DNA from 2 places in the Herbaspirillum hiltneri N3 genome. Region 2 is predicted to be linked to the other one. Evidence: predicted binding sites of a transcription regulator. Region 2 holds the regulator's gene; the other holds the start of a gene.
What was found. Region 2 encodes FliA, which starts transcription of late flagellar genes. Its sites were predicted from a motif close to CTAAAGTTTNNNNNNNNNNNGCCGNTA; they were not measured.
Positions count from the first base shown of each region.

Region 1: the regulator FliA is predicted to act here: its motif matches at 2,533-2,559, upstream of F506_RS06085 (DUF342 domain-containing protein).

Region 1 covers NZ_CP011409.1:1,352,531-1,364,080, reverse strand. The annotation lists gene F506_RS06100 (Vgb family protein) at 1-229, opposite strand, end outside; gene F506_RS06095 (hypothetical protein) at 275-1,513, opposite strand; gene F506_RS06090 (cation diffusion facilitator family transporter) at 1,523-2,449, opposite strand; gene F506_RS06085 (DUF342 domain-containing protein) at 2,590-4,215, shown strand; gene F506_RS06080 (hypothetical protein) at 4,228-4,626, shown strand; gene F506_RS06075 (PaaI family thioesterase) at 4,637-5,089, opposite strand; gene F506_RS06070 (LysR family transcriptional regulator) at 5,132-5,983, opposite strand; gene F506_RS06065 (bile acid:sodium symporter family protein) at 6,113-7,111, shown strand; gene F506_RS06060 (VOC family protein) at 7,230-7,601, shown strand; gene F506_RS06055 (helix-turn-helix transcriptional regulator) at 7,699-8,409, shown strand; gene F506_RS06050 (DUF2325 domain-containing protein) at 8,489-8,932, shown strand; gene F506_RS06045 (hypothetical protein) at 9,070-9,564, shown strand; gene F506_RS06040 (carboxymuconolactone decarboxylase family protein) at 9,637-10,173, opposite strand; gene F506_RS06035 (AraC family transcriptional regulator) at 10,337-11,281, shown strand.
Region 2 covers NZ_CP011409.1:2,249,515-2,261,064, reverse strand. The annotation lists gene F506_RS10265 (flagellar basal body P-ring protein FlgI) at 1-139, opposite strand, end outside; gene F506_RS10260 (flagellar basal body L-ring protein FlgH) at 155-814, opposite strand; gene flgG (flagellar basal-body rod protein FlgG) at 855-1,637, opposite strand; gene flgF (flagellar basal-body rod protein FlgF) at 1,671-2,414, opposite strand; gene flgE (flagellar hook protein FlgE) at 2,477-3,751, opposite strand; gene F506_RS10240 (flagellar hook assembly protein FlgD) at 3,786-4,505, opposite strand; gene flgC (flagellar basal body rod protein FlgC) at 4,520-4,924, opposite strand; gene flgB (flagellar basal body rod protein FlgB) at 4,930-5,352, opposite strand; gene flgA (flagellar basal body P-ring formation chaperone FlgA) at 5,562-6,284, shown strand; gene flgM (flagellar biosynthesis anti-sigma factor FlgM) at 6,392-6,712, shown strand; gene F506_RS10215 (flagella synthesis protein FlgN) at 6,717-7,190, shown strand; gene motD (flagellar motor protein MotD) at 7,245-8,075, opposite strand; gene F506_RS10205 (flagellar motor protein) at 8,099-8,845, opposite strand; gene F506_RS10200 (RNA polymerase sigma factor FliA) at 8,827-9,561, opposite strand; gene F506_RS10195 (MinD/ParA family ATP-binding protein) at 9,617-10,414, opposite strand; gene flhF (flagellar biosynthesis protein FlhF) at 10,449-11,550, opposite strand, start outside.

The DNA.
Region 1 (11,550 bases), 900 kb from region 2:
CGTCAAAGGCGGTACCGGCGTCGCAAGCGCGCTCCAGCGTGCGCGTGGGGGCGCCGCTGGCGGGATCGAAAGCGATCAGGCTGGCGCCGGTGGCAGCCCAGACATTGCTGCCGTCCCAGGTGACGCCGTGCACGCGTTCGGCGCCGGGAAAGGGACCGTACTCGCGCACGATGTCAGCTGCATGCACCGCCGCTTCAGGTTTGGTTTTCAGATTGGTGTCGCTGGTCATTGCGGTCTCCTGTTGATGCGCCGGAATCGGCGCCGCAAGACAACTTTATTCCATCGCCAACGCAGCAGGGAGTAACAAGATTGTCGTGATAGTCGTGGCCTCCATGCCACTCGCCAGCGGCGTCGACAACCAGCGGCGCGTGCGCGCCTGCCCGATGGCGCGTGCATGGCCCGCGGCTTCCAGTCCGGCAAGCGCACGCTGCACGGTCCGCTGACTGGCGCCGAGCGCCAGCGCCAGCGATGACGTCGACCATGCTTCACCATCGGCCAGCAGTGCCAGCAACGCGGCCTGGCCGCCGGCGATGGGCGGCTCCAGTACGACCACTTCCCGCTCTCCCTGCGGCTTGATAACGAAGCCGCGCGGAGTGGCGTCGATGTGCGCCAAGGTCGCGACCAGCGCACGCAGGCGGCCGATCTCGACGCGCAAGCGCGCACGATGCGAGTCGTCCGGACGGCGCGTGTTGAAGACGCGGGCGATCAAGGTTTCGCGACTGACGTCGCCGGGCCAGGCTTCGGCCAGGGTGCGCGCGAGCGCGAACAGCACCGCCCGGCGCGCCAGCGGTTTCCATGCCGATCCCGCCCCCACCCTGCGGCGGCAAGCGTCGATCACCAGCGCGTCCGAAGCCAGCAATGCCGCCACTTCATCCAGCCGCAAGGTTTGTTCGCGGTCGGCGGAAACGCGCCGGGCCGCAGGACGATCGAGTGCGGATCGCGCTTCGGCCACCTCCGCCAGCAGCGCAGGTACGCCTGCGTGCGTCGCTGCATCGTGTGCGCGCGCCAGCGCCGCTTTGGCAGCTTCGATATGCAGCGAGCGCAAGGCCAGTTCCGCTGCCGTCAACGCAGCCACCGCCGCCAGCGCAGGCGGCAGACCGCGCGCATCGAGCCGCACCAGCGCCGCATCGGCCTGATCGAGACGGCCCAGCAACACCAGGCGGCGTACTGCGATGAGACGCGCCTGCAAGGCATTGGCGCGATCGCCGTGGGCGTCCAGCGCAACCGTGGCCGCCGCCAATGCGCGCGGCGAACTGTCGATGTCGCGCACGGCCAGCGCCACTTCGGCTTCGGCAACAATGCAACGGGCGCGCGCCAGTTCTTCATGCACGCCGAAACCGCGCGCGGCGCGGCGCAACAGTTCTCGTGCGCGTGGATGTTCGCCGAGCTGGGCCATGGCGATGCCGCGCAAGGCCAGCGCCGGCGGATCGTCGCGCAAGGCGACACGCTTGAGGGCGCCGAGCGCGTCGCCGGCGGCGAGCGCCCGCGCGGAGGCGGCAATCAGTGAATCCATGCGCGGCGGCTAGCCCACGTCAGGGTCAGGAACGGCGCCTGGCTGCACCGGATCGACGTGGGTCATGACGTCGAGCACGTGATGCTGTTCCATCACGCGCCGGCGTGCCAGCGCGGCGATGGCGTGGCCTTGCGTGACGGTCTGTTCGCCGTCCAGCTCGAGATGCACGTCGACGATGGTGAGGTCGCCCATCTTGCGCGTGCGCAGGTCATGCAAGCCGAACACGCCGGGCGTTTCCAGCAGCGTGCGGCGGATCGCCTGCGACTCTTCTTCCGACACGGCCTTGTCCATCAGGTCGTTCAGTGCGCGCCAGAAAAACACCGCGCCGGTGCGCACGATCATGAGACCGACGATCAGCGCCGCGATCGGATCGAGCAAGGGGAAACCGAGCAGATTGCCGGCGATGCCGAGCGCCACCACCAGCGACGACACCGCGTCCGAACGTGCATGCCAGGCATTCGCCACCAGCATGCTGGAACGCACGCGCTCGGCAACGCCCAGCATGTAGCGGAACAGCACTTCCTTGCTGGCCAGCGTCGCCAGCGCCACCCACAACGCCGCCAGGTGCACCTGCGGCACACTGGGCGCCTGCAGCTTGAAGAACGCCGACACCAGCATGCCGATGCCCACCGCCAGCAGCGCGCCGCCCAGCGCCAGCGCCGCCGCGGTCTCGAATCGCTGATGCCCGTACTGGTGATCGGCGTCGGCCGGGTTGCGACTCTGGCGCGCGGCGAACAGCACGACGAAATCGGCCACCAGGTCCGACAGCGAGTGCACGCCGTCGGCAACCAGCGCCTGGGAACCGGAAAACAGTCCAGTGACAATCTGCAGCGTGGTCAGGACAACGTTGACGACGATGCTGACAAGAGTGCTCTGACGCCCCGCGAGATAGCGCTGGTCGGTGCTATCGGCCTCATTTTTTTCGATAATTAACATATTGACAATTCGCGCTTTTGAGCCTAAACAACCCTTGTACTTAACGGCAATTTACAGGATCATCTTGCCACATAACAATCAACCTAAAGGAACCGGGAATCCTGCCGATGAGCTTTGCACAAGGACTTCCGAGAAATAACATGGAACAAACAAGCCCGCAATCGCTGTCGTTCAACTTCGACAGAGTCAGCGGAGAACTGGTCGCTGCATTCACCCCAGTTGCGGGTGTTCAAGTCCCCAATCTCGTGATTCTGAAACAAACGCTCGCCGACGGCGGCTTCACCAAGCTGTACATCGATGAAGCAGCCCTCGGCGATTTCGCCGCCAAGATCGCCGGCGCCAAGGAAGCGCATTCGCAAAAAATCGGCGAACGGCGCGACGGCGAGTTCCTGATCGAAATCTCCGACGATCTCATGGAAGCGTATCTGACGCTGGTGCCGCCGCAAGGCGGACGCGCACGCGCCGTCGAAGTCGTCAATGAAATCCGCGCCCAGGGCATCACACAGGGCATCCTGCACGAAAAGCTGCGCGGCGCACTCGCCACCGGCCACTGTTCCAAGCTGCTGATCGCACGCGGCGAAGATCCGGTGCAGGGCGAACACGCACGCTTCGAAGCCCTGCTCGACCAGAAGGAAGAAGAACTCTCCGAAATCGATGACGATGCCGTGGTGCATTACGCCGACCTCGGCCACTTGCTGCTGATCAACGTCGGCGATCCGCTGATGCGACGCACACCGCCGGTGCCGGGCGTCAATGGCGTCAACATCAAGGGCCAGGTGGTGCCGGCGCTGCCGGTTCCCGATCTCGGTTTCAACAAGGATTGTGTCGGCGCCGAACCCTCCAAGGATGATCCCGACCTGCTGGTCGCCGCCATCGCCGGCCAGCCGCAACTCATCACCAACGGCGTCAAGATCAACCCTATCGTCGAGATCGAAGACGTCGACCTGAGCACCGGCAACGTCGAGTTTTCCGGCACGGTCAAGATCAAGGGCGACGTCAAGACCGGCATGCGCCTGCGCGTGTCCGGCGATGTTTTCGTCGGCGGCACCGTGGAAGCGGCCGAGATCATTGCCGGCGGCAACATCACCGTCAAGGGCGGCATCATCGGTCACGCCGAAACCCAGCCCGGCATGGCCTCCATCGTCGCCAAGGTCAAGGCCGAAGGCAGCGTGCAGGCGCTGTTCGCCGAAAGCGCGCACATCGAAGCAGGCGACAGCATCATGCTGGCCGGCAATGCACGCCAATGTGAAATGCTGGCCGGCAACGAGATCCTGGTCGGCAAGACCAATCCAAAACTGGGCCAGATCATCGGCGGCCGCGCCCAGGCCACGATGCTGATCAAGGCGGTGGCGTTCGGCTCGTCGAGCGCCGCCACCACCAAGATCCAGGTGGGCCTCGATCCTTATCTGGAAGAAAAGCTGCGCGCCAAGGAACAGGAGTTCCAGCGCAAGCTCGACGACCTCAACCGCGTCATCAAGCAGCTCGCCCACTACAAGCAGAATCCCGAAAAGGCCCGCAATGGCGCCGGCGAAGAAGCCGAGCTCAATCGCAAGCTGCTGGCGCAAGAGGTCAAGGACCTGGTGGCCGAGCAAAACGCGATGAAGGAAGACCTGGTCGCCGCCGAATCGGCGCGCATCGTCGCCGTCAAGACCGTCTACGAAGGCGTGGAAATGCGCATCGCCAAGCAGGTCTGGCAAGTGCTCAGCGACCTCGGCGGCGGCACTGCGCAGCTGCAGGGCGGCAAGATTTCCTTCGGCGGCAAATAAGGGAAGCAAGCGATGGCTGATTTACCCGTGCTGGACGGCGCCGGCTTGCGCGCTCTGGCCGAACGCAGCGCGGCCGTGACGGTCGCCTGCGCCTGCAACGAAGCGGCACTTGCAGCATGGACCAGCACGCCGCTGTCCTTCCCTGAATCGCAACTGGAGGACGTCGGCACGCTGTACCTCGATCCCTACGACGAGCCCGGCTTTGCCGAATATCACCCGCACGGCACGCGCTACGACTCCGCCGACGCGCCGGTGGCGCTGCGGCACTTCCCGTACAACCGCTGCAATATCGCGACCTGCACCGTCTGCGGCCGCTGCTATCTGCGCTATACCGAAGCCGGCGGCTATTTCGTCGACCGCCGCATCCGTGCGCTGAATCGGCCGGAGCTGGTGAGCGAGGCCAGTGCTTAGGCCCTAGGCCCTAAGCCCTCATCCGCATCGCCGTGATGATGCCGTAGGCACACAGTGTTTCTTTGCCGTCGCGCACCGCTTCCACTTCGATCTGGCAAATGGTCAGCGTCCTGCCGCTCTTGACCACCCTGCCGCGGCCGATGAAATACTCCCCCTGCGCCGGCGCCAGCAGATTCAGCTTGAGTTCCGTGGTCAATACTTCTTCGCCGGCATCGAACAGGCTCATCGCTGCATAGCCGCCCGCAGTGTCGGCGATCGTGGTGCTCATGCCGGCGTGCAGGAAGCCGTTCTGCTGACCCAGCCCGGGCTGGAAATCGAGGCGGATTTCCACCTGCCCCGGCGTGATGCTGTGCAGCCGCGCGCCGATGGTATGCAGCGCCCCCTGCCGCGAAAAACTCTCTTCGATGCGGCGAATCATGTCCGCATCCGCTGCGTGCACTGGCTTGCCTGTGGTTACCGTCATTTTGTCTCCTTCGTTTTTATGCATCGATGCTAACCCAGTTTTTCACCTGGACGCATGCAGTTCGCTCGCCATCAGGATCTGGAACAGCGTCTCGGCCGGACGGCTCAGGCGCCCGGCGGTCAGCGCCACGTATTCGACATCGGGAAACGCCGGCAGGCTGGCATGATTGACCGGCAGGCTCAGTTCGCGTGAGGCCATGTGCTGTGGCAGCACCGTCAGTCCGAGGCCGCCGCGCGCCGCCGCCATGCAGCCGGCGTGGCTGCCGCTGGTGCAGACGACGCGCCAGTGGCTGCCTGCGGCACCCAGCGCGGTGAGGATCGCCGCGCGCGTCACGCTCGGCTCGGGCAGCAGGATCAGCGGCAGCGGTTGCGCCAGGTCGACCACGGTTTCCGGCCGCGCCAGCCACACCAGCGGCACGCGGAACATGGCCTGCCCGCGGTGTTCGCCGGGACGGCGCTTGCCGACGATCAGGTCGAGCTCGCCGTTGTCGAGGCGCTGGTACAGCTCGCCGGTGAGTCCGATGGTGATTTCCAGCTCGACCTCGGGATGCTTGTTGCGAAACGCCGCCAGCATGTCCGGCAAGGGCCCCATGGCCAGATCGTCCGAAGTACCGAAGCGCACCCGGCCGCGCAACCTCGGTGCGGTGAACTGCGCCTCGGCGCGCGCATGCGCTTCGAGGATCAGGCGTGCGTGCACCAGCAGGCTTTCGCCGTCCACTGTCAGCGCCAGCGAATGCGTGTCACGCACGAACAGGCGCCGGCCGCTGCTGTCCTCGAGGCGGCGGATGTGGTCGCTCACGCTCGATTGCGTCAGCCCGAGCCGCCGCCCGGCCTCGCTGAAGCTGCTGGAAGCGGCCACGGTGGTAAAGGTCTTGAGCCAGACAGGATTGAACATGGGCGCTCCTGACGCAACTGCTTATCGGCATATCCGATGACAGTTCACACGATTAAAGGGGTTCCCGATGATAGTTCTTTTTCCTATCATGTGGCAAAGGCTGCTTTGCCTTCTTTCTCGCTTGCCATCATGAAACGCTACCTGCCCGACACCTTTACCTGGATGCTGCTCGGCGCCGTCCTGCTCGCCACGCTGCTGCCGGCCACCGGCCGCTTCGAGGACTTCATGCACCTGGCCAGCAACACTGCCATCGCGCTGCTGTTCTTCCTGCACGGCGCCCGGCTGTCGCGCGAAGCGGCCTTGTCCGGCTTCCGGCAGCCGCGCCTGCACCTGCTGACGCTGGCCTGCACCTTCGTGCTTTTCCCGCTGCTCGGGCTGACGCTGCAGGCCTTGTTCCCCGGCTTGCTGACGCCGGAACTGTGGCTGGGTGTGCTGTTCGTCTGCACGCTGTCGTCGACCGTGCAATCCTCGATCGCCTTCACCTCGATTGCACGCGGCAACGTGCCGGCGGCGATCTGCGGCGCCACCGCATCGAACCTGCTGGGCATCGTCTTCACGCCCATCCTGGTGACGCTTCTGCTGCATCGCCATCACGACGGCGGCGGCCTGCAGCAAGTCAGCGGCATCCTGCTGCAACTGCTGCTGCCATTCGTGCTGGGCAATGTGCTGCGCCCCTGGATCGGCGACTGGGTGCTGCGCAAGAAAGGCCTGCTGGCGGTGGTCGATCGCGGCGGCATCCTGCTGGCGGTGTATGCGGCATTCAGCGTGGCGGTGGCGCAAGGCGTGTGGCATCTGTTCCCGCCGCAACAGCTGGCGCTGCTGGTGCTGGTCAACGCCATCCTGCTCGGCGGCGTGCTGACGCTGACCACCTTCGGCAGCCGCGCACTGGGCTTTGCGCGCGGCGATGAGATCGTGCTGGTGTTCTGCGGCTCGAAAAAATCGCTGGCTTCGGGCATCCCGATGGCGTCGGTACTGTTCAGCAGCAGCGGCGTCGGCGTCGTGCTGCTGCCGATCATGGTGTTCCACCAGATGCAGCTGATGCTGTGCGCGCTGCTGGCGCGGCGCTACGCGGAACGGCAGGATGCCGAACTTGCCGCCGCCGACGGCAAGGCGCAAGCCGCCGTCTGACAGTAAACCGCGCTTGCCTGAAGCAAGGCTCCTGACAGGATGGTGTCAGGAGCCCTGGATCATGATGTCTTCCATGCCCTCCGGCATACCTCTCTCAACCAAGAAAAAGGAAGACATCATGACAACGCAAATCAACTGGTTCGAAATCCCCGTCACCAACCTGGCGCGCGCGGCCAAGTTCTACGAAGCCGTATTCAATGCCAAGCTGCGCATCGAAACCGATTTCGACTCGGCGCCGATGGCGATCTTCCACAACGCCGCCGAGGAAAGCTGCGGCTGCCTGACCGAAACCCAGGCCTTCAAGGCGAGCACCGACGGCGTGCTGGTTTACCTCGACGCCGGCGCATCGATCCAGCAAGCCATTGACCGCATCGCGCCGGCCGGCGGCAAGGTGGTACTCGACAAGCTGGAACTGCCAAAGCAGCTCGGCTACATCGCCCACTTCATCGACACCGAAGGCAATCGCGTCGCTCTGCACGCGATGAAATAAGCGCAGACGATCATGCCCGCCGCCGTCGAAAGATCGTGGTGGGCGGCGCTCGCGACTCGTGCCAGAATGACAGCCATTCCCCATGTTGCCAAAAACCATGCGCCGAGCCGACCGCCTGTTCCAGATCACCCAATACCTGCGCGGGCGCCGTCTCACGACGGCGCGCCAACTGGCCGAATGGCTGTCGGTGTCCGAGCGCACCGTGTATCGCGACATCCGCGACCTGTCGCTGTCGGGTGTGCCGGTGCAGGGCGAGGCAGGTGTCGGCTATCGCATCAACAAGAGCGCTTTCGATCTCCCTCCGCTCATGTTTTCGCCTGACGAGATCGACGCACTGGTGATCGGCATGCGCATGGTGCAGGCCTGGGGCGGACCGCAACTGGCGGCATCGGCCGCGGCGTCGCTGGCCAAGATCGTGCTGGCGCTGCCGAAGGACAAACGCGATTTCGTCGAAAACACCGCGCTGTTCGCGCCCAGCTTCCACATCGATCAGGCGCACGGCGAACGGCTGGAAGAAATCCGCCAGGCCATCGGCAAGCGTTGCACGCTGCGGCTCGACTACGTCGACGCCCGCGGCCAGGCCACGCAGCGCATCATCTGGCCGCTGGCGCTGTACTTCTGGGGCGGCGGCTGGTCGATCGCCGCGTGGTGCGAAACCCGCGGCGACTTCCGCTCGTTCCGTCTCGACCGCGTGCGCGCAATGACGCCGGCGCATGCTTATCCGGATGAAAGCGGCAAGCGCCTGGCCGACTTCGTGCGCGCCGTGCGCAAGGATCAGCCTCCACATCGGTATCAGGATTCCGCATAAGCAGATGCCGATTTCTTCGTTCGCGCCGGCGCGGCTTCGGTTTAGTCTGCAAGTCATGACAATCATGGCCGAGGTCTCCATGCATCGCGCGACCAGCAAGAACCATCCCGCTTCCGTATCTGTGACATCCACGACATCTGCCATAGCGGCCGCCACGGCTTTCAGCCTGGCCGACCGCTGTGTCTTGTGCGTCGGCGGACTGACCGGCGCGCGCAATCATTACCGCGTCGCCATCGAGGAACGCCACGGCAAGTTCATCCATCACGACGGCGGCCGCGAAGACAGCCTGCACCGCCTGCAGCCGATGCTCACCGGCGCCGACATGGTGCTGTGCGCCTCCGGCAACATCAGCCACAACGCTTACCAGCTGGTCAAACAGCTGTGCAAGAAACAGGGCAAGCCCTGCGTGATGGTCAAGGGCACCGGCATCGCCTCCTTCATCGATGGACTCGGCAGCCTGAGCGGCAAGTTGTTGTCTTCGCAACGCGGCGAGACCGTGCTCAAATCGGGACGCCACGCCTGATCCGCTTACGTTCCCGCCAACCCGGTTAGCAAAAAAACCAAAAGCCCCCTACAATCTGCGCAACGCACCATTACCGTTTCGATCATTCGATGGCGTCGACGCATCACCAGCGACGCCACGCGCACCAAGGAGTCTGTTTGAACATCATCCATCGCATCGCGCTTGCCTGCGCGCTGCTGGCGCCGGGCCTTGCAGGCATGAACGGCGTCGCCAACGCCGCACCCGCAGCAACCTTCGGCATTGAAGTCGGCAACGCGCTGTTGTGCCTCAACCAGCTCAACAGCAAATATTTCTACGATTACCTCTTCGAAGCCTTCGGCAAACCCTACAAGACCGAAGGCGGCGCCTACTGGTTCAAGGCCGCCGGCAGCAATATCTGGGGCATGGAAATCACCGACATTCTGGTCAACGACAGCAGCAGCCCTGCCGACTTCATCGGCGCCGTGGTCAACGGCACGCCGCAGGCGCTGTCCGACGCCATCACCAAGAGCGTCGGCATCCGTTATACGCTCGACGACGCCGGCAAGTATTCGTTGCGCCAGTCGCAGGCCGGCAGCGTGATCGCCTACGCCGACACCAAGGCCAAGATCTACTGCGCCAAATCCAAATACCTGGTGCCGGGCAAGCAATAGCGTCCGCGCAAGCAGAACGAAAAAACGGCCTCATCGCGAGGCCGTTTCCTTTCCTGCAGCGGCAGTAAGCGGTCAATCCGCAGCCGGAAAATCCACCACCGTGTCGTTGACGCGATTGAACAGATTGGTGAACGTGATCGCCGTCACCGCCAGCAACGTGTCGACGATCTGCGCATCGCTGTAGCCGGCCGCCTTGACCGCTTCGACGGATGCCGCCGGCACGGTGCCGCGGGTGGTCACCAGTTCACGCACGAATGCGGTCAGCGCATCCAGTTGCGCGTCGCCGGACGCTTCGGCGCGCCGCAGGCCGATCACGGCTTCTGCCGACAGGCCGAGCTTCTTGGCCATCAGCGAGTGCGCAGCGAGACAGTAGTCGCACTCGGCCGCTTCGCTGACCGCCAGCTTGATGGCTTCGATCTGCTTGCCCTTGAGCGAGCTCTTGCGCAGCGAGGCGTCGAGGCCGAGCATGGATTCCAGCGCCACCGCGCTGTTGACGCCGATGTCGGCGTAAGCGTTGGGGACCTTGCCGATCGCGCTTTTGATGGCGGTGAACAGTTGTGCGGCCTGGCCGGTGTAGCCGGAGATGTCCTGGGTATGGAGACGGGGCATGATGCTTCCTTTCAGTAAGAGTCAATGGAGAGTGTTCCCAACCGGTTCTGCTGCCTTTGCAATCGAGCGCGGTATGGAAATCAGTATAGGGATCCGGAATGGAATTTTTAATGGCAAAATATGCCAATAAATTGATCAATCGTACCAATCGTGTTTACCCTCCATGAATGACGCCACCGACACCCTGAGCCGCCTGCTGCAGCTCTATCCCGTGCGCACCACGCTCGACATCCGCTGCCATTTCGGCGCGCCGTGGCAATTGCCGGAACCGGCCTCGCCGCCCGGCGTGGTGCGCTACCACATGCTGCTGTCCGGCGACGCCCTGATGGAAGCCAACGGCGAACGCGGCGTGGCGCTGCAGGCCGGCGACATCGTGGTGTTTCCGCACGGCAGCGCGCACACGCTGCACGCCGGACGCGGCAAATCGGCCCTGCGGAAAGTCGCCGCCGGCAGCGACGATTTGCTGGTGCGGGTGGAAAATGGCGGCGCCGGCGCAGCCACCGACATCCTCTGCGGCCAGTTCAATTTCGACCCCGTCGCCGCTGCCGCGCTGCTGCCCTCGCTGCCGCCCACACTGCTGGTGCGCACCACCGGACGCGCCGACTTCGCCGGGCTGCGCGCGCTCATGACGATGCTGCAGGTCGAGACCGAAGCCGACCCGGCCCGCCCCGGCGCCCATGCGGTGGTGACGCAATTGTCGTCGGCGCTGTTCGCACTGCTGATGCGCGCCTGGCTGGAACAACAGGACACGGCGGCAACGCCGGGGCTGTTCACGCTGCTGGCCTCGCCGCGACTGCAACGCGCACTGCACAGCATGCTCGCCGAACCGGGCCGGGCCTGGTCGCTGGATCAGCTGGCCAACGCCTGCCACCTGTCGCGCACGACCTTTGCCCGGCTGTTCCGCGCAGCGGCCGGCGCCACACCCGGCGAGGTCCTCACGCGCACCCGCATGGCGCAGGCCGCGCAACTGCTGGCCGGTCGCCAGCAGACCGTGGCCGCCGTCGCCGAAGCGGTCGGCTATCAGTCGGAAGCCTCGTTCAACCGCATCTTCAAGCGCCATTTCGGCATCGGTCCGGGCCAGCACCGCAGGCAGGCGCGTCCCGACTGAACGCGGATGGAAGTCCCGTACAACTTCATACTTTTTTAGTATTGAAATATATAAATCGAGATATTTTACATAGCCAAACACGACTCCTATAATCGAGCCAAAAGAAGAACAAGCATGCTCAGGGATGGATGAAGCGCCGATCACCGGCGGCATGAGCAGGAGACCGTAACCGCGCAGCATCTCAAGCCCTGCGCCGCGCCAGCCTCCCGCCCGCGCTGTAAGCCGTCAGCCGCAGTCCCTGCCGTTCCGCTCCGTTCAGATGCAAGGGA
Region 2 (11,550 bases):
TCTGCCGCACGCCCTGAATGCTGGCCAGGTCCTTGAGGCGTTCAGCATGGCTGACGCCCGCGCCAAGCAGGCATGCCGCAGCCACCAGCATCGTTGCCAGGCGGTTGGAGCGGAACAGGGAAAACGAACGGAAATTCATGAAGCCACCTTGGGACTAGAACGGCGACACGCTAAAGAAGAAGCGCGACAAAGAAGACATGAATTCCGCCATATCCACACGTGTATTGGTCCGGTACTCGACCTTGGCGTCGGCCACCAGCGTCGACGACACGGTATTGCCGGTTGCGATGTTGTCGGGGCTGACCGTGCCGGAGAAGCGGACATATTCGACGCCCTTGTCCAGCGCCACCTGCTTCTCGCCGCTGACAACCATATTGCCGTTCGGCATCACCTCGATGACGGTCACGCCGATGGTGCCGGTGAAGTTGTTGCTCGAGCTGATCGCACCCTTGTCTTCAAACTTGTTGGTGCTGCCGCCGCTGCCGGAGAGCTCCTTGATGCTGGTGCCGAACAGCGTCGGCGCAATGGCGCTGGCGCTGCCGGTCTTGCTGCCGGAGCTGCCCGCCGATTTCGCGGCGCTGGTCTTTTCATTGATGATGATGGTCAGGGTGTCGCCCACCAGGCGGGCACGGCGGTCTTCCAGCAGCGGACGATAGGCCGCAGACTGGAAGATGGCGCCGTTGGTCGGCGGCGCATAAGCAGCCGGCTGCGGCTTGGCTGTCAACGGCGTCTTGACGATCGAATCCGGCACCGTTTCGCATCCGGCAAGAGCAATCATCCCTACGATGGCGGCAAGTTTCAGCAGGCTTTTCATGTTTGCCTCATCCCATTTCATCAAAGCATTACTCAACAAATTACAGCTGCGACAGCTTGGCCAGCATCTGGTCGGATGTCGTGATTGCCTTGCTGTTCATTTCGTACGCGCGCTGGGTCTGGATCATGTTGACCATTTCCTCGACCACGTTCACGTTCGAGGTCTCGACATAACCCTGCCACAATGCGCCGGCGCCATTGGTGCCCGGGGTATTCGGTGCAGGCGTGCCGGAGGCGGCAGTTTCCGCATACAGGTTTTCGCCCTTGCTTTCGAGACCGGCCGGATTGATGAACGTGGCGATCTGCAGCGTGCCGATCTGCGTGGTCGCCGTCGATCCGGCCTGCATGATCGAAACGGTGCCGTCGCGGCCGATGGTCAGCTTGGTCATGTTGGCAGGCATCGTGATCGGCGGCTGCACCACGTAGCCGCTCGACGTCACCAGCTGGCCCTGGGCATCCGACTGGAATGAACCGTCGCGCGTGTATTGCGTCGTGCCGTCCGGCATCAGCACCTGGAAGAAACCGGCGCCTTGAATAGCGACGTCCTTGTCATTATTGGTCTGGTTGGTATTGCCTTGCGTATGGATACGCTCGGTCGCCACCGGACGCACACCGGTACCGATTTGCAGGCCTGACGGCAATTGCGTTTGTTGCGACGACTGTGCACCCGGCTGGCGGAGGGTCTGATACATCAGATCCTCGAACACGGCGCGCGAACGCTTGAAGCCGTTGGTGCTGGTGTTGGCGAGGTTATTCGAAATGACGTCCAGTTGCGTTTGTTGCGCATCGAGACCGGTTTTGGCAATCCACAGGGAACGAATCATGTTTTCTCCAGTACCTGAATAGTTGGTTTAGCTTCAGGACAACGACAGAATTTGGTTGGCTTTGTCTGCATCACTCTGGGCGGTTGTCACCACCTTCATGTTCAGGTCGAATTGGCGCGCGAGATTGATCATGTTGACCATGGAATCCACCACGTTGACGTTGCTGCCCTCGAGCGCACCGCCGACGAGGCGGACGTTGGCATCAGGCGGAGCCTGGGTGCCCGCAGTCAGGCGGAACAGGCCGTCGTCGCCGCGCTTGAGCGACTTCTCATCCGGATTGACCATCTTGATGCGACCCAGCACGTTGACCGCATTGGGCGTACCCATGGTCGGGATTGAAGACACCGTACCGTCCGGTGCGATCGCCACGGTGACGTCGGGGGGAATGCTGATCGGACCGCCGTCACCCAGCACACTCAGGCCGGTCTGCGTTTGCAGGATGCCGTTTTCGCTCATCTTGAAGCTGCCGTTGCGGGTATAGGCTTCGCCGCCGTCGGCGGTCTGCACTGCAATCCACCCTTCACCCGCCACGGCGACGTCCAGCGCACGACCGGTGTCTTGTATCGGGCCAAACGCGAAGTTGGTGCCTGCGGTCGAATCGACCACGAAGGTGCGCGTTGCCAGCCCTTCGCCGCCCACCACTGGTACTGCGCGGAAGGTATCGAGCTGGGAACGGAAGCCGGTTGTCGTCGCGTTCGCCAGGTTGTTGCTGGCGGTGGCCTGCTGCTCCATTGTGTGCTTGGCGCCCGACATGGCGGTGTAAATCACACGATCCATAATTACCCCTTTGTGCGCGCGCGGCAGCGATGTCGCGCGCTTCCCCACTTATTTCAAATTGCTTAGCGCAGGCTGACCAGCGTTTGCAGGACGGTATCCTGCACCTTGATGGTCTGCGAGTTTGCCTGATAGACGCGTTGCGCCACGATCATGTTGACCAGTTCAGTGGTCAGGTCGACGTTGGAGTCTTCCACGGCGCGCGCTTGCAGGACGCCGAACTGACCGGTGGTCGGCTTGCCCACCAGCGGCTGGCCGGCGTCCGCAGTAGCGGTGTACAGGTTATTGCCCAGCGGCGACAGGCCGTTCGGGTTGGCGAAGTTGACCAGCAGAACCTGACCCAGCACCTTGGTGTCGTTGTTCGAATAGTTGCCGATGATGGAACCATCCTTGCCGATCGAGAAGCTTGACAGCACGCCGGGCGCTTTACCGTTCTGGTCTTGTGCGACGGGCGTGAAAGCCTGGCCCGTTTGCGTCGTGCCGGTGTAGTCGAAGGCGACGGCTGCAGGGAAGGTGGCGCCGGGCTTCACGAAGGTGCCGTTCAATGTCGCCAGGGCGAACGAGCTGCCCGTTGCACCGGCGGTCAGTACACCAGAGCTGTTGAAGGTCAATGTATCGAGTTTGACCGGAGCGCCGGCGACAGGATAGGTCACACCGTCAATGGTCGCGTAGACATCCCAGTCGGTTGTCGTCGCGGTCGATGTAGTCGCATTCTTGACGTAGTACGTCTGCACGTTGTACGAGTTGCCGAGGCTGTCATACATGGTGACGCCGGTGGTGCTGTTGTAGCTGGCCGCGTTGGTCGGGCTGAACGGCGTCGTTGCAGGAACGATGGCGGTCAGGCGAGAATCCAGGTTCAGCTTGGTGCTGACCAGGGTCGTCGCGGTAGCGGGAATATTCGAGGTGTCGATCTTCAGCGGCACAGGATCACCGCCAGTCACGGTGCCGAGCCAGCCGGTCAGGTACGCGCCCTTTTCGCTCGGATTGATGATGTAGCCGCTTTTATCCAATTGGAACTGACCGTTGCGGGCGTACATCGGCGACTGGTCGGTCAGGCTGCCCTGCATGCGGAAGAAGCCGTCGCCGTTGATGGCGATGTCCAGCGGATTGTTGGTGGTGGTGACGTTACCCTGAGTAAATGCCTGCTGCACGTTCGCGACCGCGACGCCGATGCCGACCGGCGAGTTACCGGAACGGTTCATCGAATTGGCGTACATGTCGGCGAACTGCGCCTGTGCCGATTTGAAACCCACTGTGCTGGCGTTGGCAACGTTGTTGCCGATCACGTCGAGGCTCTTCGATGCCCCTGCCAGACCGCTCAGGCCTTGTTGAAAACTCATTTGATTCTCCTTGTGCTGGAAGCCGTCAGTGGATTTAGAGGATTTGGATAACGTCGGTCGGCTTGATGCTGCCGATATTCGATACATTCAGCTTGACGCCGTCGGCGCCGGTGCTGACGCTGGCAACCGTGCCGAACGACAGCGCGGCGGCGTCCACGGCGGTGCCGCCGCTGGTCGCTGCGACGGTGAAAGTGTATTGACCATCGGCAGCCTTGGTGCCGGCGTCGTTGGTGCCATCCCAGATGACCGGAACAGTGCCTGCAGCCTGGCTGCCCAGATCCATTTGACGTACAACCGCGCCGGTGGTCGCATCACGGATGGTGACCTTGATGCTGTCGGCGTTGGCGCCGAGCTGCACGCCGAACACGGCCTTCTGGGTGGTGGTCTCGGTGCCGTCGGCAGCCTTGGTGGTGTCGGAAGTCAGGGTCAGGTTGTTGCCCGGAGCCAGCACGCTGTGGCCGATCATGTTGGCAGCCTGGAGCGATTGCGAGGTACCCAGGTTGGACATGAGCGAAGCCAGCGTGGTGTTCAGCTGGCTGATGCCCGACACGGTCGACAGCTGCGCCAGCTGAGTGGTCAGCTGCGAGTTGTCCATCGGATTGGTCGGATCCTGGTTCTGCATCTGCACTGTCAGCAGCTTCAGGAAGCGATTCTGGATCGCTTCCGGGCTGTTGTCGTTCAGGCTCGACGTATTGGAATTCGATGTCGACGAGCCATTCACTGCCGACAGCAGATCGTTGGAAACAGTAGTCATGGTTGGGATCTTCCTTATTGACCGATGGTGAGGGTTTTCATCAACATGTTCTTGGCGGTATTCATCGTCTCGACGTTAGTCTGATACGAACGCGAGGCGGAGATCATGTTGACCATCTCCTCCACCGGATTGACGTTGGGCATGGCGACGTAGCCGTTGCTATCGGCCATCGGATGCTTGGGATCGTAGATCAGCTTGGGCGGCGCCTGGTCTTCGACGACCTGGCTGACCTGCACGCCGCTGTTCTCGATATTGCCGAACGGCACCGCCTTGAACACAACCTGCTTGGCCTTGTACGGCTTGCCGTCCGGGCCGGTGGCGCTGTCGGCGTTGGCGATGTTGCTGGCAACCGTATTGAGACGCTGCGATTGCGCGCTCATGGCCGAACCGGCGACGTTGAAAATATTGGAAAGAGACATGATGATCAGCCTGGTTGGATGGCGGCTAGCAGACCCTTGATCTGCGCATTGACGGCGGTGATGCCTGCTTCGTAGCGCACCGCGTTGTCGGTGAACTGGTTGCGTTCGACGTCCATGTCGACGGTGTTGCCGTCCACACTGCTCTGGGTTTCCTTGCGATACAGCAGCGGCGAGCCGCCGATGCCGCTGTCGCCGGCCGCCTTGCCGGCGATGTGCGCCGACGAAGTGCGCGCCAGCTCGACCGGAGGAACAGTGCTCGACTTGCCGGCCATGGCGCCCTGCAGCGTCTTGGCGAAATCGATGTCGCGCGCCTTGTAATTCGGCGTGTCCGCATTGGCGATGTTGGACGCCAGCAATTGCTGGCGCTGGGCGCGCAAATTCAGCGCCGTTTCATTGAATCGCAGATAATCATCCAGTTTTGCAGCCATCTAATCCTCCTGACGTACCCTTCATAAAGCACGCATCATGCCGATAATGGGATTTACACACCATTGGATCATAAGGCTCCCCCTCAAACTCTAATGCCCGAGAAAGAGAGAAAACTATGCCTTGTTCGACCTTTTGACAGAGTCGGCCGCCAGTACTATTGCTGACAGGATGGCGCTGCCTCCGATCACCCGGTTGAAAAGTTGTCGTTATGAAATCATTGTCCAAAGCGCTGTTGTCTTTGCTGCTGTTGCTGCCCGCATTCGGGCTCTCTGCGTTGGCCCAAACCACCGAACCGAACACTCCGCCGCGTCAGGATCTTGGCGCCCTGCAAAAGATTGCAGAACAATTCATGAAAGTCCAGACGACCGGCCTGTCCGGCACCGTCAATATCGCCGTCGAACCGGTCGACAATCGCCTCAATCTCGCCGCCTGCACCTCGCCGCAAGCGTTCATGCCCAACGGCGGTCGCCTGTGGGGCCGCACCACCATCGGCATCAAGTGCATCGCGCCGTCGGCCTGGACGGTGTACGTGCGCGCCACGGTGCAGGTCATCGCCGAGTACATTGTGACTGCGGCGCCGCTGGCGCAAGGCCAGGTCATCGGCCCCAACGACATCACCAAGGTCAAGGGCGACCTCTCCAATTTGCCCAACGGCACCATTACCGACGCGTCGCAGGCCATCGGCCGCACCGCCAACATTTCGCTGGCACTCGGCGCCCCGATACGCCAGGATGCGCTGCGCAGCAACCGCGTGGTGCAGCAAGGCCAGGCAGTGCGCGTAGTGTCCACCGGACCAGGCTTCCAGATTACCACCGAAGCACGTGCGCTCACCAATGGCAGCGAAGGCCAGATGGTGCAAGCCAAAACGCCTGCAGGCCAGGTCGTGAGCGGGATAGCGAAGGCCGGCGGCATCCTCGAGATCAATTACTGACAAGAAACATTTTGCAGGGCGATAAAAGTATTAAAGTTTGCGGAGAAATGGCCGATAATCTAGGCAACAGGCGGGTCACAGAACCCTAACCCAACAAGGATGATGCCGTGAACGTTAATGACGCCCTCAAAACTGGCAAAGGCTTACCGGAAATCGCGCAACCCCAAGCGCGCACCGCGAACAGCAATGCCGGCACCACAACCGCAAAGACAGGCAGCGACGCTTCTACCGCAGCCAATGTCCAGCTGTCTTCGCAATATCAATCGCTGGGCGTGAAGGCCTCCGCTCCCGGCGGTACTTTCGACGCCAAGAAAGTTGCAGAAATCAAGGCTGCCATCGCCAACGGCACCTTCCAGGTTGATCCCGAGAAAGTCGCCAACGGCTTGCTCGACACAGTCAAAGATCTGATCGGTTCACGCAAGGCTTAATGCAATGACAAGTAATCCGCTCCTGCCATCCCATACGCTTTCCGACGAAAAGCAAGTCACGTCGCGTCTGGTGGCCGCGTTGCAGCAAGAGCAGGATTTGCTCAGCGGCAATGGCGATGCGGACAAGATTCCCGACATCATCAACGAGAAGGCCAACATTGTTGCCAGCATGGCCACATTGGCGGATCAACGTCACAAGACGCTCGCCGCACTGGGATTCACTGCCGGCGAGAACGGCATGCAGTCATGGATCGAACAGCACGGTTCGGCCGAAGACAAGCAAGTTTGGGAAGAATTGTTTGCGCTGGCGCAATCCGCGCGCGAACTGAATCGCCTGAACGGCTTGCTGATCGGCAAGCAAATGGCAATCAACCAGAACGCCATGAACATCCTGCAAGGCAAGAGCAACGGCTCCTTCTACGGCCCTGACGGACAGTCCAGCCTGCGCAGCTCCGGCCGCCCTCTCGGCATCGGCTGATTTCCAGGCGCTCCTGAATCAAGAAAGCCCGTTCGCATGAACGGGCTTTTTGCTTTATGGAGCCGGCTTGGGCTGGATGGGCGGAACCGCCGGAACTGTCTTGTCCCCTTGGTCCGCAAACGGCACCTCGGTCGCCTGCTCCGCCAGGCGCGACAAGATCATCACGTCGACGCGGCGATTGCGCAGCCGCCCCTCGGGCGTATCGTTGGAAGCCACCGCCTGGTTCGATCCATGTCCCACCGCCGTCAGCCGCAGCTCGGCGATGCCCTGGTTGCTGAACAGCCGCGCCACCGTGCTGGCCCGCACCGCCGACAACTCCCAGTTGGAAGGAAACACGCTGGTGCTGATCTGCGTATTGTCGGTGTGGCCTTCGATCTGGATGGCATGATCGTCGTTCTTCAGCACGCGCGCGATGGCGATCAGGGTTTCTTCCGATTCCTTGCTGACCTTGGCGTCGCCGGGTGCGAACAGGACGTTGGCGTTGATCTCGACGTTGACGCCCACGCTGGTTTGCGTCACGCGCACCTTGCCCTCTTGCACCAGCGGCGCCAGCACTTGCATGATGTCGCGCGCCATGTCAGTCATGCGCTCTTTTTCACGGCGCAGCGCTTCGTTGCTGCGCGGCTTCTGCAACGTGATCTTGGGCGCAGCGGATTGCTGCGCGCCCTGTCCCCCGGCCTGCACTATGATCGGCGCGGTCGAGACCGGCTCTTTGCCGAAGGCGTTGACCAGCGAATCGGCGAGGATCTTGTATTTGCCTTCGTTGACTTGGGAAATGGCGTACATGACCACAAAAAAAGCGAACAGCAGCGTAATGAAGTCGGCATACGAAACCAGCCAACGTTCGTGGTTCTCGTGCTCTTCTACATGTTTTTTTCGGGCCATGATGAACAGGTGATGTCAGTCGATCATGAAGCAGGGAAATACGACTCGGCGCGCTCCTGGATCACGCGCGGGTTATCGCCGCTGGCGATACCGAACAGACTGTCGGCCACCATCTCGCGCCGGTTCACTTCCGCCGCCAGCAAGTCCTTGAGTTTGTTGGCCACCGGCAGGAAGAACAGGTTGGCCAGGCCGACCCCATAAATCGTCGCCACGAATGCCACCGCGATGCCGCCGCCCAGCTTGGCGGGATCCGACAGATTTTCCATCACGTGGATCAGCCCGAGCACCGCGCCGAGGATACCGATCGTGGGCGAATAGCCGCCGGCGGCTTCCCAGATCTTGAGCGCCTGGCGCTGGCGGGTTTCGTACGCGGTAGTGTCGACGTCAAGGATCTCGAGCAGCTTCGCCGGCGTAATGCCGTCGATCAGCAGGCGCAAGCCTTTCTTGACGAAGGGATCGGTGCTGTCGTTCATGTGTTCTTCAAGATGCAGCAGACCTTCGCGCCGCGAGATGCCGCTCCACACCGTGATGTTGTCGATCAGTGTGCGGTGATTGTGAAGCGGTGGAGAAAATACCCAGGACAGCAGCTTGACGCCGTGAACGAAGTTGTCGAGCCTGGTTTGCAGCAGCACCGCGCCGACGGTGCCGGCGAAGACGATCAGGAAAGCGGTCGGCTGCAGGATCGAACCGGGATGACCGCCTTCGAGCAGCAAGCCCAGCAAGATGCCACCCAACGCCAGCAGTAAGCCTCCTACGCTACTCCAGTCCACGCCTGCTCCCTCAAGGTCGAGCGCATGCGGGCGATGGCCTGGCTGTGCAGCTGGCAAACCCGCGACTCGGAGACGCCCATGACGGCGCCGATTTCCTTCAAGTTCATTTCCTGTTCGTAGTACAGGCCCATCAGAATCTTTTCACGCTCGGGCAAGGCCTTGATCGAATCGATGACGGCCTCGCGGAAACCGCCGTTGATCAGGTTCTGCAAAGGGTCATCGGTATCGCTGGTCTGGTAGCGATCGAGGAAATGCTCGTGGCCGCCGTCGGCGTCATGGAAATCTTCGTAGTAAATCAGTTGATGGCCGCCGCATTCGGTCAGCATGTCCTGGTATTCCAGCAGGCTCATCTTGAGCTGCGTGGCGACTTCGGTCTCCTGCGGCGGACGGCCGAGCTGCTGCAGCAGGACATGGATGGCCTCTTCGATCTTGCGGGTGTTCTGGCGGATGCTGCGCGGCAGCCAGTCGCTGCTGCGCAATTCGTCCAGCATGGCGCCGCGGATACGCTGCACGGCATAGGTTTCAAACTGTGCGCCGTGCGTTTCCTCATAGCGATTGACGGCATCAAGCAGACCGATCATGCCTGCCTGAATCAAGTCGTCCACTTCCACGCTGGGCGGAAGCTTTGCCTTCATCTGATGCGCCAGCTTTTTCACAAGCGCCGCATGCAGCTCGAGCAAACCGTTCTTGGCCGTCTTTCCTTTGACGTTATACATAGAACTCATCTCGTCAATAATGGTGAGTGCGAACTATCATGCAATGCAAGGCGCGTCATACTCCGAGACTTGCTCCATCGGTCGCCATACCGTACGTGCCCTTGGTGAGATTGGATAACGAAAACTGATCCGCCAGGCGCTTGAATGCCAGCGTCGCACCCGCCAATGGAAATGCTTCCAGCACGGTGCGGCCCTGCCCCGATGCGCGACGGATGTGTTCGTCGGCCGGGATAGAACCCATGAAATGCAATTGCGCCGCCAGGTAACGATTGGCGGCCTGCGCCATGTTGGCATACACCATCTGTGCATCCGCGTCCGAACCACCGCTCACGAGGAGGTTGAAAGGACGGCGGCCGAGCTTGTCGCTGAGGCCCTTGAGCAAGACGTACGCCGCCTTGATCGAGGTCGGGCTGGTCGACATGTGCACCACGATTTCGCCCATTTCCATGGCCGGCACCGGCAACAGTTCGTCGTCGTTCAGTTCACCGTTGATGAGGGTGATGTCGGACTCTTCCGTCAGTCCGTCAAAAATCTGCGCCAGCCGGGAGGCTTGCGGATGCGTGGAAGCCGAGACGTTCTTGCGCGACAGCCGCGCCAGCGCAAAACCTTCCGGCACCATGCGCACCGCTTCGTCCAGTTGCCGCTCCTGGCGTGCAACATCGAGCAGCGTCGCCACGGCGACACCGCCGAAACGCGACAAGATCACCGAAGGCGTCATGCAAGCGTCGACCAACAATGCGTTGTGGTCGGCGGCGGCAAGAGAGGCAGCCAGATTGATCAGCATCGCGCCTTTTTCCTCGTCGGGCAGAACCGAGAAGAAAGTGAATACGCGCGGCGTCGGACGCTCCAGCATCCGTCGCAGTCCTTCCGCTTGATCAACGTCATAGCTAGCCAAGGATCACCTCCCGCAGGCTTTTGTCATTCATGGCCGTGGCCGTCGGCCCGACCACGACCGGCAACTCGGCATCCTGGAATTCGAACGGCGCAGTTTCACGCTTCAGTTTAAAGGCGCGGTCGGCCAGATACAACCTGTTGGCAACATGCAAATCTTCCGGCACGCGCTGACCGTTTGCGACGTAATACAGATTCAGTTTCTGACGGATGACAACATCGAGCACATTACCGATGGTGGCTGCTTCGTCGAGCTTGGTAATGATGCAACCCGCCAGGCCGTCGCCCGAATACGCGCTCACGACTTCATTGAGCGTGCCGCCGGTGGCCGTTGCATTGAGGCACAACAGGCGCTTGATGTCGGTGCCTGCGCCGGACAGCATCGCAGCCTGTTCGGCCACCATCTGGTCGCGCTGGCCCATGCCGGCGGTATCGATTAGGACAGTATGTTTGCCGCGCAGTTCGTCGAGGGCGATACGCAAATCGGATTCATCTTTCACCGAGTGCACCATCACGCCGAGAATCTTGCCGTAAATGCGCAGTTGTTCGTAGCCGCCGATACGGTAGCCGTCGGTGGTGATCAACGCCAGCTTGCCCGGGCCGTGGCGCATCACGCAACGCGCCGCCAGTTTCGCGGTCGTGGTCGTTTTGCCAACACCGGTCGGGCCGACCAGCGCGTAGACGCCGCCCTCTTCCAGCAATTCGTTTTCGTTGGCCATGGTCATCAGATTCTTGGCCAGCACCGACTTGACCCAGAACATGGCGTCCTGAGATTTCGGGCTTTGCGGCAGATTCTCGGTGATCAGGCGCGACAGGCTGGCGCTGAAACCGGCGGCCAGCATTTCGCGCATGATCGCGGCCTTGGCCGGTTCGCGCTTTTGCGTGCCGCCCCAGGAGATTTCCGCCAGCTGAGTTTCCAGCACGCCGCGCATGGAGCGGATTTCGGTCATGACGTCGGACAGGATCTCGTCGTAGTCCTTGCCGTCGAACTCAGCCATGACACCGGCCTGTTGCGGACGCGTCGCTGCGGCAGCCTTAGGTCCCGCGGCCACTTGTGCCGGCGTCAGCGCTTGTGCCTGCTGTTCCTTGGCGCTGGCG